One region of the Embleya sp. NPDC127516 genome, then DNA from elsewhere that is predicted to be linked to it. Evidence: riboswitches for the same ligand, from Rfam matches in the RefSeq annotation. Region 1 holds a riboswitch; the other holds the start of a gene.
What was found. A riboswitch is a leader RNA that binds a small molecule or an ion and turns the genes downstream of it on or off. The one in region 1 is predicted to bind cobalamin.

Region 1 (6,998 bases):
CGTGTCCGGGGACGTGTCGGTGATCGACACCGCGTCCGACACCGTGGTGGCCACCATCCCGGTCGGGAACACCCCGTACGGCATCGTCGTCGTCGGCGTCCCGCAACCGCGCACCGTCACCTCGGTGACCCCCGGCTCAGGCCCCGCGGCCGGCGGCACCGCGGTGACCGTCACCGGGACCGGATTCACCGGCACCACCGCCGTCGCGTTCGGCGCGACCCCCGCTCCCTCCTACACCGTCGTCGACGACACCACCATCACCGCGACCGCGCCGCCCGGCACACCCGGCACCGTGGACGTCACCGTGACCGGCCCGGGCGGCACCAGTGCGACCACACCCGCGGACCGCTTCACCTACCTGGCCGCCCCGACGGTCACCTCGATCAGCCCCGGCTCCGGCCCCGCGGCCGGCGGCACCGTGGTCACCATCACCGGCACCAACCTCGCCGGCGCGACCGGCATCACCTTCGGCCCCGGCCGGCCCGCCGGCTCGGTGTCCTGCACCGCGACGACGTGCACGGCGACCGCGCCGCCCGGTCCGGCCGGTTCGGTGGACGTACAGGTGAGCACCGCCGGCGGAACCAGCGCGACCGGTCCCGGCGACCGATACACCTATATCGCGAGCGCGGCCGACGTGGCGGTGACACTCCGGGCCACCGGCGTGCCGTCGTTGTTCAACGCGCGCATCGACTACACGGTCACCATTACCAACAGGGGCCCCGACGCGCTCGGTTCGGCCACCGTCACGGCGCCGCTGCCGGTCCCGATGATCGTCACGTCGCCGGACTGCTCGGTGGCCAATCGCACGGTGACCTGCACGGTCGGCCCGCTGGCCGGAAACGCGGCGACCACCCGGCACTTCACCGCACCGGTCGCCCTGCTCAGCCTGGGCGCCGAGTACGAGGTCACCGCGAGCCGTGTGGCGAGCACGCCCAACGACCCCAATCCGGCCAACAACAGTTCCTCGGCTTCGTGCACCGCGGTCACGTCGCTGCTCATCTTCTGCTCCTGAGCCGGCCTCGCTTGCGGATGGTCGGTCCGCGCGGGTTCGGGGCGACCGGTCCGCGCGGTTCCGGGCGGCCGGGCCGTGTCGGCCCCGTGCGGGGGCGCGACGGCCGGACGCGCGAGCGGGCGTCGGCCGCGGACAGCCGATATACGCGGGCCGCCGTCGGTGCCGGGTAGCCGGAACACGCGAGCCACTGCCCCGAACCGCTTCCGACGGGTAGACAGGACACCTGCGGCGGGCCGGACTACCGGCCCGCCGCAGCGTGTGCCCGGGCTACGCCGATCGCGAACGCGACGGAATCCCCCTGTGCCGAAGCGGAAGTCGCGATGATGATGGGCCCGCGCACGCGCGCGACTCCACTCCGGACCGGGTCGCATCTCGGTCGGATCGCACTTCGGTGCCGCGCCTCGGCCCCCCGATGGGCGCACCCCGGGACACACGAAAGCGAACGCATGAGCCCCTCCTCGACACCCCGTGAACCCGATCGGATCGACGCCTCGATACCGGCGCAGTCCGCATCCGCGAAGACGCCGCCGGCCGGATCCGTACCCGAACCCGCAGCCACGCCCGGACCCGAATTCGACCTCGGCTACGAGATTCCCCTCGAACTCCCGCACGACCCGATCGAGACGCCGGCCGAGAACGAGCGGCCCACCGGTGTGACCCCGATCGAGCTGTTCTTCGACCTCGTCTTCGTCTTCGTGCTCACTCAGGCCACCCACCAGGTGGAGTCGCACCCGGGCTGGACCGGGCTGCTCCAGGGCATGTTGCCGCTGGCGGCGATGTGGTGGATGTTCGGCGCGTTCAGTTGGTTGACGAACGCGGTCCGTCCCGACGCGACGGTGGTCCGGCTGCTGCTGGCGCTCACGATGACTTCGTTCTTCGTGATGGGCCTGGACCTTCCGTACGCGTTCGACCCGGACGGCTGGGCATTCGGCCTCGCGTTCCTGGTCGCCGTCGGGATGCACGTAGCGCTGTTCCTGACCGCGTCCGAACCCTCGGCCCGCTCCGGGATCCTGCGCCTCGCGCCGTTCAACGCGGCGGGCGGCCTGCTGATCCTGGTCGCGCCGCACCTGCCGGACGCAGGCACCTGGGCCTGCTGGGTGGCGGCCGTGGTGGTGATGTACCTGTCGATGGTGATCGGTCGGATCCGCGGCTTCGTGGTCGAGCCGCACCACTTCGTCGAGCGGCACGGCCTGATCATCCTGATCGTGCTCGGCGAATCGGTCGTGGCCGTCGGCATCGGAGCGGGCGGTCGACCGGTCGACTGGAAGCTTGCGGGGGGCATCCTGCTCGGCATCGCGGTCGCCACCGGCATCTGGTGGACCTACTTCGGCGGCGACGACGAACGCACCGTGCGCGCCATGTCGGAGGCGTCGGTCGAGCGTCGCCAGATGCTCGGCTACGTGGCGTTCGGCCTGGCCCACGCGGTGATGATCGCGGGTATCGTGCTGATCGCGGCGGGCATCTCGGACGCCATCCATCACCTGGGCGGCGACACGAACCGTTGGTGGCTGGGGGCTGGCCTGGCCACCTTCCTGGCGGGTCACGCGTGGCACCGCTTCGTGTTGGCCACCGGCCCGGTCCAGGGACACATCGTCACCGCGGTGGTGGCGGTACCCCTCGTCGCGTCCGTCGCGGGCACGGGCTGGGCGGTACTCGCGGTCGCCACGGCGCTCCTCGCGATCATGACCGTGTCCGACCACCTCCGCCAGGTCCGCGCGGCGGAGGAGCCGGACGCGCGGCAGGTGACCTCGGCCGGCTGACCCTTTGGGGCCGGGGAGCCTGCTCTGCTAGCGTCCCCGGCCATGAACGACAGCGTGTACGTGGGCAACGCGGGCCCGGACGCGGCGCTGGACCGGGGTTGGCTGCTCGGCCATTTCAAGGACGTCGGCGACCCTCGGCACAGCGAGGCGGTGGAGATCAAGTGGGGTGTCCACCCACCCGGCGACGCGCGCGCCGAGTGGGTGAGCGGTGAGGCGCGGACCGCGCTGCTGATCCTGATCAGCGGCCGGTTCCGGGTCGAACTGCCGGGCCGCAGCGTTTTGTTGGCGAAGCAGGGCGACTACGTGGTGTGGGGTCGCGGTGTCGACCACTCCTGGGCGGCCGAGGAGGAGTCGGTGGTGCTCACGGTGCGGTGGCCGTCCGTGCCGGGGTATCGGGTGGGCGAACCCACCTGAGCCGCGGCGCCGGCGCCGCGGCCCACCACAGGGCCGGCCACCGTGTCGGCCGACCTTCAGGGCGGTGCCTCTCCGGCCGACGCTTTTCGGCCGGCGCCTTCCGGGCGGCGCCTCCCACGCGGTGACGAACGGCACCGTGCATTGCTCGCGCGACCTGTTGTACGACGAGCAGCTCATCTCATACGCTCCGCAAGCCGACCCTGTCCGGGTCGGCGACACAACCGCATAGTTCGCAATCCAGGGGAAGCCGGTCGAAATCCGGCGCTGACCCGCAACCGTAGGCGGTGGCCGACAGGCCGCCGCGAGTCGGAATGCCTGGATTCGTACGAGTTTAAGGCTCCAGCTGTCGTGGACTGCACGCTGAAGCCCGGATTTCACGTCCGGCGGTGTCTCGTCGGCGCGATGCCGGGGTCGGCGGTCCTGTGAGGAACATCGCTCGGCCCGGGCGGCATCGGTTCCGCCGCTCGTGCCGACGCCCGTCGCACGAAGGGAATCCGCACGTGAAATCTCGTGGGAACAAGGCTCGAATAGGCCGGCTGGTCGGGGCACTCGCCCTTCTCCTGCTGCCCGCCACCGCCCAGATCACCGTGAGCGCACCCGCCGCCTACGCCATCGACCCCACCAAGGGCTCCGCCGGCGTCTGTCCGGACGCCAACGGGGTGACCGTGATCGTCGACTTCCAGGAACTCGGCGGCGCCACGCTCACCCGCTGCGCGCCCGGCGACCAGGCCACCGGTCTGGCCGCGCTCAAGAACGCCGGCTTCCAGATCCAGGGCACGAACCGGTGGGGCGAGGCGTTCATCTGCCGGATCGAGGGCAAGCCCGGCACGGACACCGAGCCCTGCGTCAACACCCCTCCGGCGTCGGCGTATTGGTCGTACTGGCACGCGCCGAACAACGGCACTTGGACGTACAGCTCGTGGGGCGCGACCAACCGAAAGCCCCCGCTGGGCAGCTTCGAGGGCTGGTCCTTCTCCAAGGACAAGAGCTCCACCACCAATCCGCCCCCGCGCGTGGCCCCCACGCGCCCGTAGGGCCGACCCGGCGTCGGATCCGAAGCGAGGTCGTCCTCGGCTGCGCGACCGCGTTCGTTCCGCCGGTCATCGCCGACGCGCGTGATTCGGTCGGAACGAACGCCGGGAACGGACCGCGCACGCCTGCCCGATCGGCGCCGGCGGAGGCATCCGCCTCGCGCGTAAGTCGTTTCACCGTCCACCGGGTGGACTCGCCTGCCGGACGCGCCCATCGCCGGCTAAGCTGACGGACGCAGTCGGTTCGCCCTGCCCGCCAGGCAGGCGCGTCGTAAGAGGGAACCCGGTGTGAATCCGGGACTGCCCCGCAGCGGTGAGTGGGAACGACCGCCGTCAACAGCACTGGGCCCCAGGACGGGCCCGGGAAGCGACGGCCAGTAGGAGTCCGCCCTTTCGGTGGACGCGCCCACGAGTCCGAAGACCTGCCACTGCCCGTGTGCCGACGAGGCACACGGTGATCTCGGTGACCTCGTGGGCGGGTCGGCGGACAACCCCGGTGGCACACGTGCGCGACAGCGCCGAAACGCCCCGGCGGCTTGCCATCCCTTCGCGCCCTCGATCCGTCCCGGGATTCCGGAGACAACTCGCGAAGGAGAGTTCCGTGACCACCAAGTCCGCAGCCGCGGCAACCCGCGCCACCGTGTACGGCTACCCCCGACAGGGCCCGCGCCGGGAGTTGAAGAAGGCCATCGAGGGCTACTGGGCCGGTCGGGTCACCGCCGACGGGCTTCGCGAGACCGCGGCCGAACTGCGCCGCGCCAACCGCGATCGGCTCGCCGATGCCGGTGTACACGAGGTGCCCACCGGCGACTTCTCGCTCTACGACCACGTCCTGGACACCACCGTGATGGTCGGCGCGATCCCGCCCCGCCACCGTGCGGCCGTCGAAGCCGACGCCCTGGACGGCTACTTCGCGATGGCGCGCGGCACCCAGGAGGTGGCGCCGCTGGAGATGACCAAGTGGTTCGACACGAACTACCACTACCTGGTCCCCGAACTCGGCCCCGACACCGTGTTCTCCGCGAACTCCGCCAAGCAGGTCGCCGAGTTCGAGGAGGCCATCGCACAGGGCCTGACCGCCCGCCCCGTACTGGTCGGCCCGATCACCTACCTCCTGCTCGCCAAGCCCGCGCCCGGCGTCGCGGCCGACTTCCAGCCGCTGACCCTGTTGGATCGACTGCTGCCGGTGTACGCCGAGGTGCTCGCCGACCTGCGCGCGGCCGGCGCCGAGTGGGTGCAACTGGACGAACCCGCGCTGGTCCAGGACCGCAGCTTCGCCGAACTCAACGCCATCGCACGCGCCTACCGCGACCTCGGCGCGCTCACCGACCGGCCCAGGCTGCTGGTCGCCTCGTACTTCGACCGCCTCGGCGAGGCGTTGCCGATCCTGGCCAAGGCGCCGATCGAGGGGCTCGCCCTCGACTTCACCGGAGCCGCGTTCGCCAACCTGGACGCCCTGGCCGCCGTCGGCGGACTGCCCGGCAAGCGCCTGGTCGCCGGCGTCGTCGACGGGCGCAACGTGTGGATCAACGACCTCGGCAGGTCGCTGGCCACCCTGGGTACCCTGCTGGGCCTGGCCGAGCGCGTCGACGTGTCCGCGTCCTGCTCCCTGTTGCACGTGCCCCTGGACGCCGGCGACGAGCGCGACATCGACCCGCAGGTCTCCCGATGGCTCGCCTTCGCCCGGCAAAAGACCGAGGAGATCGTCACGTTGGCCCGCGGCCTGGGCCAGGGCACGGACACCATCGCGACCCATCTCGCCGCCAACCGGGCCGACCTGGCCGCGCGCAAGACCTCCGCCCTGACCCGCGACCCCGCCGTACGTGCCCGCGCCGCCGCGGTCACCGACGCGGACGGCCGGCGCAGCCTGCCCTACGCCGAGCGCGCCGCGGCCCAACGCGCCCACCTGGGACTCCCGTTGCTGCCGACGACCACGATCGGCTCCTTCCCGCAGACCGGCGAACTGCGCACCGCCCGCGCCGACCTGCGCGCCGGACGCATCGACGAGGCGGGCTACGAGGAACGCATCGAGTCCGAGATCCGCGACGTGATCTCCTTCCAGGAGAAGGCCGGAATCGACGTCCTGGTGCACGGCGAGGCCGAACGCAACGACATGGTGCAGTACTTCGCCGAACAACTCACCGGATACGTGGCCACCCGGCACGGCTGGGTCCAGTCGTACGGCACCCGGTACGTGCGCCCGCCGATCCTGGCCGGCGACATCTCCCGTCCCGAGCCGATGACCGTGCGCTGGACCTCGTTCGCCCAGTCGTTGTCCGACCGCCCCGTCAAGGGCATGCTCACCGGCCCCGTCACCATGCTCGCGTGGTCCTTCGTGCGCGACGACCAGCCGCTCGGAACCACCGCCCGGCAGGTCGCCCTGGCGCTGCGCGACGAGGTCCGCGACCTGGAGGCCGCGGGGGCCTCGGTCATCCAGGTGGACGAACCAGCGCTGCGCGAGACACTGCCGCTGCGCGCCGCGGACCGCGCCGAATACCTGGCCTGGGCCACCGAGTCGTTCCGCCTGACCACCTCCGGCGTGCGCGCGGCCACCCAGATCCACACGCACATGTGCTACGCCGAGTTCGGCGACATCGTGCAGGCGATCGACGACCTCGACGCCGACGTGATCAGCCTGGAGGCCGCCCGTTCGCACATGCAGGTCGCCCGGGAGCTCGCCGCCCACGGCTATCCGCGCGAGGCCGGTCCCGGTGTGTACGACATCCACTCCCCGCGCGTCCCGAGTGCGGAGGAGGTGACCGCTCTGCTGCACGAGGGGCT
Region 2 (6,998 bases), on a different contig from region 1:
GACCGTTCGGTAGTGTCGCGGGGTGGCCGCGCCGACAAGCAGAGGAAACCGGGCAAGCCGGACCGGGAGGCGCGCGACACTCGTGCGCTCGGGCCGGCGCGTCGCGACCTGGCTGCGGCATCGGGTCTTCCCCTCCGACGGGTTCGCCCTGGCCGGACTGCTGGCCGCGGTCACCGCGTGCGGCCTGCTCTCGGATGTGAACGCGTCGTGGTTCCCGGCCACGATGACGGCGCTGCCGATCCTGGTCGGCGGGTTGGTGCTGCGGATGCCCAGCCTGCTCCTGCTGTACGCGGCCACCGCCGGCGTACTGGTCGCGCAGCACCAGGTGCACGACCCGGAAGAGGTCACCGCGGGCACCATCGTGGTGGTCGGGGCGATCGCGGGCATCGTGCTGCTGATGGCCCGGATGCGGACCCGCCTGGGCGTGCAGTGGACGCGTGGCGAGTCGATGTTGTTCGACCTGCGGGACCGGTTGCGGGCCCAGGGCGAGATGCCGGTGCTGCCGCCGCAGTGGCATACCGAGGTGGTGCTGCGACCGGCCGGTGGGCAGTCGTTCTCCGGCGACTTCCTGGTCGCCTCCCGCGGCGCGGGCGGCGGGCGGGTGCTCGAGGTGGTGCTGGTCGACGTCTCCGGCAAGGGGCTGGCCGCGGGCACGCGCGCGTTGATGTTGTCCGGCGCGTTCGGCGGGCTGCTCGGCTCGTTGCCCCCGCACGGTTTCCTGCCGGCGGCGAACGACTACCTGTTGCGCCAGGAGTGGGCGGAGGGCTTCGCGACGGCGGTGCACGTCGTGCTCGACCTGGAGTCGGGCGAGTACGAGTTGATCTCGGCGGGACACCCTCCGGGCGTGCACTGGGACGCGGGCTCCGGGCGCTGGCACGTGATCGAGGCGGTCGGCCCGCTCCTGGGGGTGATCGAGGACGCGACCTTCGAGGGCGTCAAGGGCCGGCTGGGCACCGGCGACGCGCTCCTGTTGTTCACCGACGGCATGGTGGAGATGCCCGGCGAGGACATCGCCACCGGCATCGACCGTTTCCTCGGTGAGGCCGAGCGGCTGGTCCGGGACGACTTCCACGACGCGGCGCGCCGGATCGTGGCGGCGGCCGGGCGCAACGTGGGCGACGACCGCGCGGTGGTGCTGCTGCGCCGGCGCTGAGGTCGGCCCGGGGTTCGCTCAGTGGGCGGGCTCCGCGGTGCTCGGGGCCGGACGCGCCAGGGCCGCCAGTTCGGCGGGCGTGCGCGGCAGGGTGCCCGCCGGGGCCAGCCCGTGTGCGGCCAGTACGGCGGCGGCCGCGTGCGCCCAGGTCGGCCGCAGGCTCGCGGCGGCCAGCAACTCGGTGTCCGCGAGCAATTCGCTCGCCGGCCCGGTGTGCAGGCGCCCGTGTGCGAGGACCGCCGCGTCGTCGGCCCAGCGCAGCGCGAGGTCCACGTCGTGGGTGGCCATCACCACCGTCGTCCCGGTCGCACGCAAGTGGTCGAGCGTGTGCAACAGCGCTTCCTGCCCGGCCGGATCCAGGCCCGCGGTCGGCTCGTCCAGCACCAGCACCTCGGGCCGCATCGCGATCGCGCCGGCGATGGCGACCCGCTTGCGCTGGCCGAAGGACAGCAGGTGCACGGGCCGCTCGGCCAGTTCGGTGATTTCGAGCGCGGCCAGTGCCTCGGCCACCCGCGAGCGCACCTCGGCCGGGTCCAGATCCAGGTTGAGCGGCCCGAACGAGACGTCCTGGGCCACCGACGCCGAGAAGAGCTGGTCGTCGGGATCCTGGACGACCAGTTGCACAGCCCGCCGCAGCGCGGTGAGCCCCTTGCGGTCGTGCCGAATCGGCACCTCGTGCAGTTCGACCCGCCCCGAGTCCGGTGTCAGGCCGCCGGTCAACAGCCGCAGCAGCGTGGTCTTCCCGCTGCCGTTGGGCCCGAGCAGCGCCAGCGCCCGCCCGGTCGGAACGGACAGGGACAGCCCGCTCAACACGGCCGGCCCGTCCTCGTAGGCGTAGCCGATCTCTCGTACCCGCAACGGAATCACGGCACCACCGATACCAGGAGAAGAGTGGCGGCGACGACCGCCGCCACGACGAACAGGGAGCCCGCGACGAACGCCCGCGAGACGCGTACCTCGTCCACCAGCACCCGCAGGCGCCCGTCGTAGCCGCGTCCGGCCAGACCCGCCTCCAGGCGCTGGGCGCGGGCGAACGCGTGCACGAAGACCGCCGAGCCGAGCCCGGCCACCGAGCGCCAACGGGCTCGCCGGGTGCGGTGACCCAGCCGGCCCGCCTGGGCCTGGTTGATCCGCGTGGTCGTGTCGTAGAGCAGGAACAACATTCGATACATCACCGCGGCGACGTCCACCACGGCGGCCGGCACGCCCACCCGGTTCAGCCTCGGCAGTACGTCCGACAGCGGTGTGGTGAACGCGAACAGCAGCATCGCCAGGCCCGCGGCGGTGGAGCGGGCGAGCAACTCGGCGGCGTGGCGCGGCCCGTTGGGGGCCCAGCCGACGCCGTCCGCGCCGATCGTGACGAGCAGGGCGAGCGCGCCGGTGGCGGCGAATCCGAGCGGCGCGCGGGCGGCCCGCCACAACCGCCGGGCGGGCACGCGCGCGAAGCCGAACGCGACGACCAGGACGGTCGCCGCGACCAGGACCGCGCCGGGCCACGGCGGCAGTGCCACCGCGCACCCGAGCAGCCCGAAGGAGAGCACGGCCTTGTCGGCCGGATGGCGGTGACGCCACGAACTCGCGTGCGCCGCCGCGTCGATCGGCAGCACGGAATCAGCGGCCCGGGACCGATGCCGGCGTCTGGTCCGCGGGTGTCGCCCCGGCGGCATTCGCCGAAGCGGCGGTCGGTTCGTCGGGCGTGTCCGAGGCATCCGGCGCGAGCCGGCGGCGGGTGCGCTTGACCCCGAACATGTAGCCGACCACGCCCGCGCCGAGGGCGGCCTGCAACGCGAACAGACCGGACTCGATCTCTCCGGACGGCGGTTCGTACAGCGGGCTGAACCACGGCTCGTAGTCCGGGTCGTTCTCGGTGATCGCGGTCTCCGCCTGGGTGTCGGCGCCCGCGAACGGCTCGTCCTTGTGGTCGCCCATGCCGAACACCACGGGCAGGACCGCGAGCAGTACCACGGCCAACACGATCAGCAGGTTGATCTTCGTGGAGCGCTTCACTTGGACTTCTCCTCCTCGCGCGCGATCCGCGCGTCCGTGACCACACCGAGCCGGACCAGATCGCCGCGGCTGGACTGCCGCAACAAGCGCACGACCAGGACGGTCAGCAGACCCTCGCTGATCGCCAGCGGGATCTGGGTGAGGGAGAAGATGCCGCCGAACTTGGCCAACGCGCCCGCGAATCCGCTGTCCGGGTCGGGGAAGGCCAGGGCCAACTGCACGCTGGTGACGCAGTAGGTGCTCAGGTCCGCGACGAACGCGCCCACGAACACCGCGACATCCAGCGGAGTGGTGCCGCCGCGTCCGTCCAGGAGCGAACGGGCCAGCCGATACGCGCCGTAGCCGGCCCACGGGCCGACGATCGCCATGGAGAACACGTTCGCGCCGAGCGTGGTCAGCCCGCCGTGCGCGAGCAGCAACGCCTGGAAGAGCAGGGTGATCGTGCCCAGTACGGCCATGATCGGCGGCCGGAACAGGATCGCGCCCAGTCCGGTACCGGTGGGATGGGAGCAACTACCGGTGACGGAAGGGATCTTGAGCGCGGACAGCACGAACGAAAACGCGCCGGACGCGCCGAGCAGCAGCGTGTTCTCGGGTTTGTCGCGTACCTCGCGGGTGAGCGCGCGGGCGCCGTGGACGACGAACGGGGCCGACGCGACGCCCCAGGCGGCAGCGTGTTCCCAGGGCAGATAGCCCTCTGCGATATGCATGAGGAAGGGTCCCTCTCCAACACCTCGTGGACGGACGATCGCCGTGGCCGGTCTCCTGGCTGACGGGTCGTACGTTCACATCTCCGCCTTCCCGGGGCCGCGCGAGCGGTCCCAGTGGCTTCCCGCGGCGACGAATCAACGTTTCCGCGGGGGTGGAGGAGAACTTCCCGATCACAGTGGCGAGGGCCGCGCCGGCATCGAACCGGCTTCCCGAGCACCACGGCGAGCCGACACTAGTGGTCGGATGGACATGGCGACAAGATGGCTTTTGCAAACCGTGCGCAAGACCACAATGCGGGCGGAGCGGTCGAGCAATTGCCGCATTCCGGAGCGTGATCGTCGACGGGTGCGGCGGGGCGCGATTGCGGTGCGATGCGGAGTGGCGCGGTGTGGCGCGGCTCGGCGCCGAGGCACGCCGCGCGGTGCTCAGTCCAGGCCGGGTCCTCGGCCCCGGACCACCACGGTGCCCGCAACCCGGTCACCGACCCGCTGGCGCCGCTCGCTGGTGAGCACCGCGGTCAGGCCGACCGCGCCGAGCGCGAACGCGTCGACGCACAGCAGCAGCCAGCGGATCCCGAGCTGACGCCGCCCCGCCCGCCCACCGGACACGTCCACGACCCGGATACCGAACATCTGCATGCCCCACGTGCGCCCGTCGTGCTCGGCGGGCCGCAGTACCCAGTACCAGAACAGGATGGCCAGCGCGACCATCAGCACACCGACGGTGATCGTCGCGGTCAGCGGGCCGCTGCGGATCGAACCGTCGGGATGTGTGGGCAGCAGGACGAACAGGAACATCGCGGCGCCGGGCAACAGCGCGGACGCCAGCACGTCCACCACGAACTGGCCGATCCGGCGCCACAGCACCGAGGGGCCGACCGGGCTCGCGACCTCGGGCAGCCACACCCGGGCGCGCGGGCGGGCGGGCCGCGCCGAGCGGGCGAAGTGCCGCGGAAGGCTCCGTTCGTACATGCTGTTGTACTTTCCGCAACCGGGTGATTTGACTCCCGACGCGGCCGGATATCGGCGAGATTGCGCCCGGTCGGCGGATCCGGTCGGCGGCCGGGACCGGATGGCCCGGATCCGGCGCCGACGGCGGCGATCGGATTCTCGGGTGATCAGATCGTCATCGGGCCGTCCACGCCGAACAGGTCCGGCTCGGAGCGGCTGATCACGTCGTACAGCGGTTTGTAGTTGATCCAGGCGACCGTGTCGTTGCCCAGTTGTTCCCGGGTCAGCCGCGCGTTTTCCGGCGTGATCGGCTTGAGCTCGCCGGCCGCCTGGGCGAGCAGCTGTACCTGGCAGGAGCGCTCCATGGTGATGAACCACCACGCCGCCGCGTCGACCGACTGCCCCACCGTGAGCAGGCCGTGGTTGCGCAGGATCAGCGCCTTCCGCGGGCCGAGCGTCTTGGCGATGCGGCGGCCCTCCTCGGCGTCGAGTACGACGCCCGCGTAGTCGTCGAACAGCTCGTGATCCTCGTAGAACGGGCACACGTCCTGAGTGATCGGTTCGAGTCGGATGCCGAGCGCGGAGATCGCCCGGCCGTGCACGGAGTGGCTGTGTGCCGCCGCGACCACGTCGGGACGGGCCGCGTGGATCTGCGAGTGGATCGCGAACGCGGCCTGGTTGACGTGGAATCGGCCCTCGACGACCTGTCCCTCGTGGTTGACCAGAATCAGGTCGTCCACGGTGATGTGCTTGAACGACATCCCGAACGGGTTGACCCAGAAGTGATCGGTGAGCTCCGGATCACGCGCGGTGATGTGGCCGGCCACCCCCTCCTCGAAGCCGAACCGACCGAACAGCCGCAACGCCGCGGTCAACCGCTCCTTGCGGTGCCGGCGCTCCTGTTCGACGGTCTCGAACGTGGGCGGCAGGGCGAAGCTCAGGTCGGCCGGGGACACCGGCAGCGGCGGGGTCGGCTGCCGGCCCGGCACGTCCTGGGCCTGCGGAGCATCGGTGCCGGACATGTGTGTCTCCTCGAACTCGACTCGGTCTGCTATGCGGGGCGTGGGACGCGGCCGACGCTACCGGCGAGTCACTTCCCAGGACAGCCCCCGACGGCGGGCCGTTCGTGCGAGGCCGGGGATTTTAGCGCCCGGGTCGCGTTGGGACCGGGTTTCCGGAAATTAATCGAATATTGCCCGCAGGGCTCTTCGAGCTGCTTCTACGCTGCCGTTCAGTGAGTCCGGGAGGTCGAGTTCGAAGCAGTCGAACTCGAATTTCCGGACCCGCGACAGACGCACAAGATACGGGCAACGCGCAAAGTACGGGCGCGCGGAAAGAACGGGCGCACACAGGGGGAAGGGGCGCGTGACTTGAGCGGCGGGGGCGTGAATTCGACGGAGGTTGTGAGTATCGGCGCACGGGCGCCCTCGGCGACGCCCGTGTTCGGCCGCGGCGATCCGGTGCCGGTGCGGGCCAAGGCGGACGCGGGCCGGCGGGGTTCACCCGCCCGGGCTTCGACGTCGAGGAGCCCGATCGCGAGGAGTTGGGCGGAGATGGCACAACCCCCGCGACGGTCGAGGCCGTCCCGGCGCAGATCAGGCGACCTGCCGACCGGGTCCGACACCGAGTGGACCCCTGTGACCGAGGCGGATGTCATCGAAGCAATCGAGGCCGATCCCAACGCAGCAGTCGACGCCGACCCGATCGCGGTGATCCCGGTCGGGCCGCCGACCCCGGGTGTCGCAGCAGTGCCCGAGGACGAGCCTGTCGGAGTCCACCGGAAAGCCGCACCGCCGATCGCCCCGGAGGCAATCATGGCCAGTATGGAAACGGCCCTCAAGGAAGCAATGACGATCGAGGGCGCCGTGGGTGTGGCCCTCGTCGACTACACGAGCGGAATGGCGCTCGGAATTCTCGGCGGCAGCAAGGAACTCGACCTGAACGTGGCCGCCGCCGGAAACACCGACGTGATGCGCGCGAAGATGCGCACGATGGAGATGTTGCACCTCGGCGACCAGATCGAGGACATCCTGATCACGCTCGGCAAGCAGTACCACGTGATCCGGCCGCTGAGCGGCCGGGCCGGCAAGGGCCTGTTCCTCTACATCGTGCTGATGAAGGACCGCGCCAACCTCGCGCTGGCCCGACACAGCCTCAAGCGTATCGAGGAGGAGATC

Region 2: it holds a riboswitch for cobalamin, as region 1 does, so the genes downstream of both, ACIRL2_RS23130 (energy-coupling factor ABC transporter permease) here and metE (5-methyltetrahydropteroyltriglutamate--homocysteine S-methyltransferase) in region 1, are expected to answer to the same signal.

What each region holds. Positions count from the first base shown of each region.
Region 1 covers NZ_JBIWJT010000004.1:450,401-457,398, reverse strand. The annotation lists gene ACIRL2_RS09975 (IPT/TIG domain-containing protein) at 1-1,012, shown strand, start outside; gene ACIRL2_RS09970 (low temperature requirement protein A) at 1,459-2,772, shown strand; gene ACIRL2_RS09965 (signal peptidase I) at 2,815-3,186, shown strand; cobalamin riboswitch at 3,428-3,502, shown strand; gene ACIRL2_RS09960 (flagellar hook-length control protein FliK) at 3,687-4,220, shown strand; cobalamin riboswitch at 4,441-4,662, shown strand; gene metE (5-methyltetrahydropteroyltriglutamate--homocysteine S-methyltransferase) at 4,819-6,998, shown strand, end outside.
Region 2 covers NZ_JBIWJT010000011.1:285,771-292,768, forward strand. The annotation lists gene ACIRL2_RS23110 (PP2C family protein-serine/threonine phosphatase) at 83-1,153, shown strand; gene ACIRL2_RS23115 (energy-coupling factor ABC transporter ATP-binding protein) at 1,172-2,020, opposite strand; gene cbiQ (cobalt ECF transporter T component CbiQ) at 2,017-2,760, opposite strand; gene ACIRL2_RS23125 (energy-coupling factor ABC transporter substrate-binding protein) at 2,765-3,160, opposite strand; gene ACIRL2_RS23130 (energy-coupling factor ABC transporter permease) at 3,157-3,870, opposite strand; cobalamin riboswitch at 3,898-4,107, opposite strand; gene ACIRL2_RS23135 (RDD family protein) at 4,297-4,842, opposite strand; gene ACIRL2_RS23140 (class II aldolase/adducin family protein) at 4,989-5,843, opposite strand; gene ACIRL2_RS23145 (hypothetical protein) at 6,636-6,998, shown strand, end outside.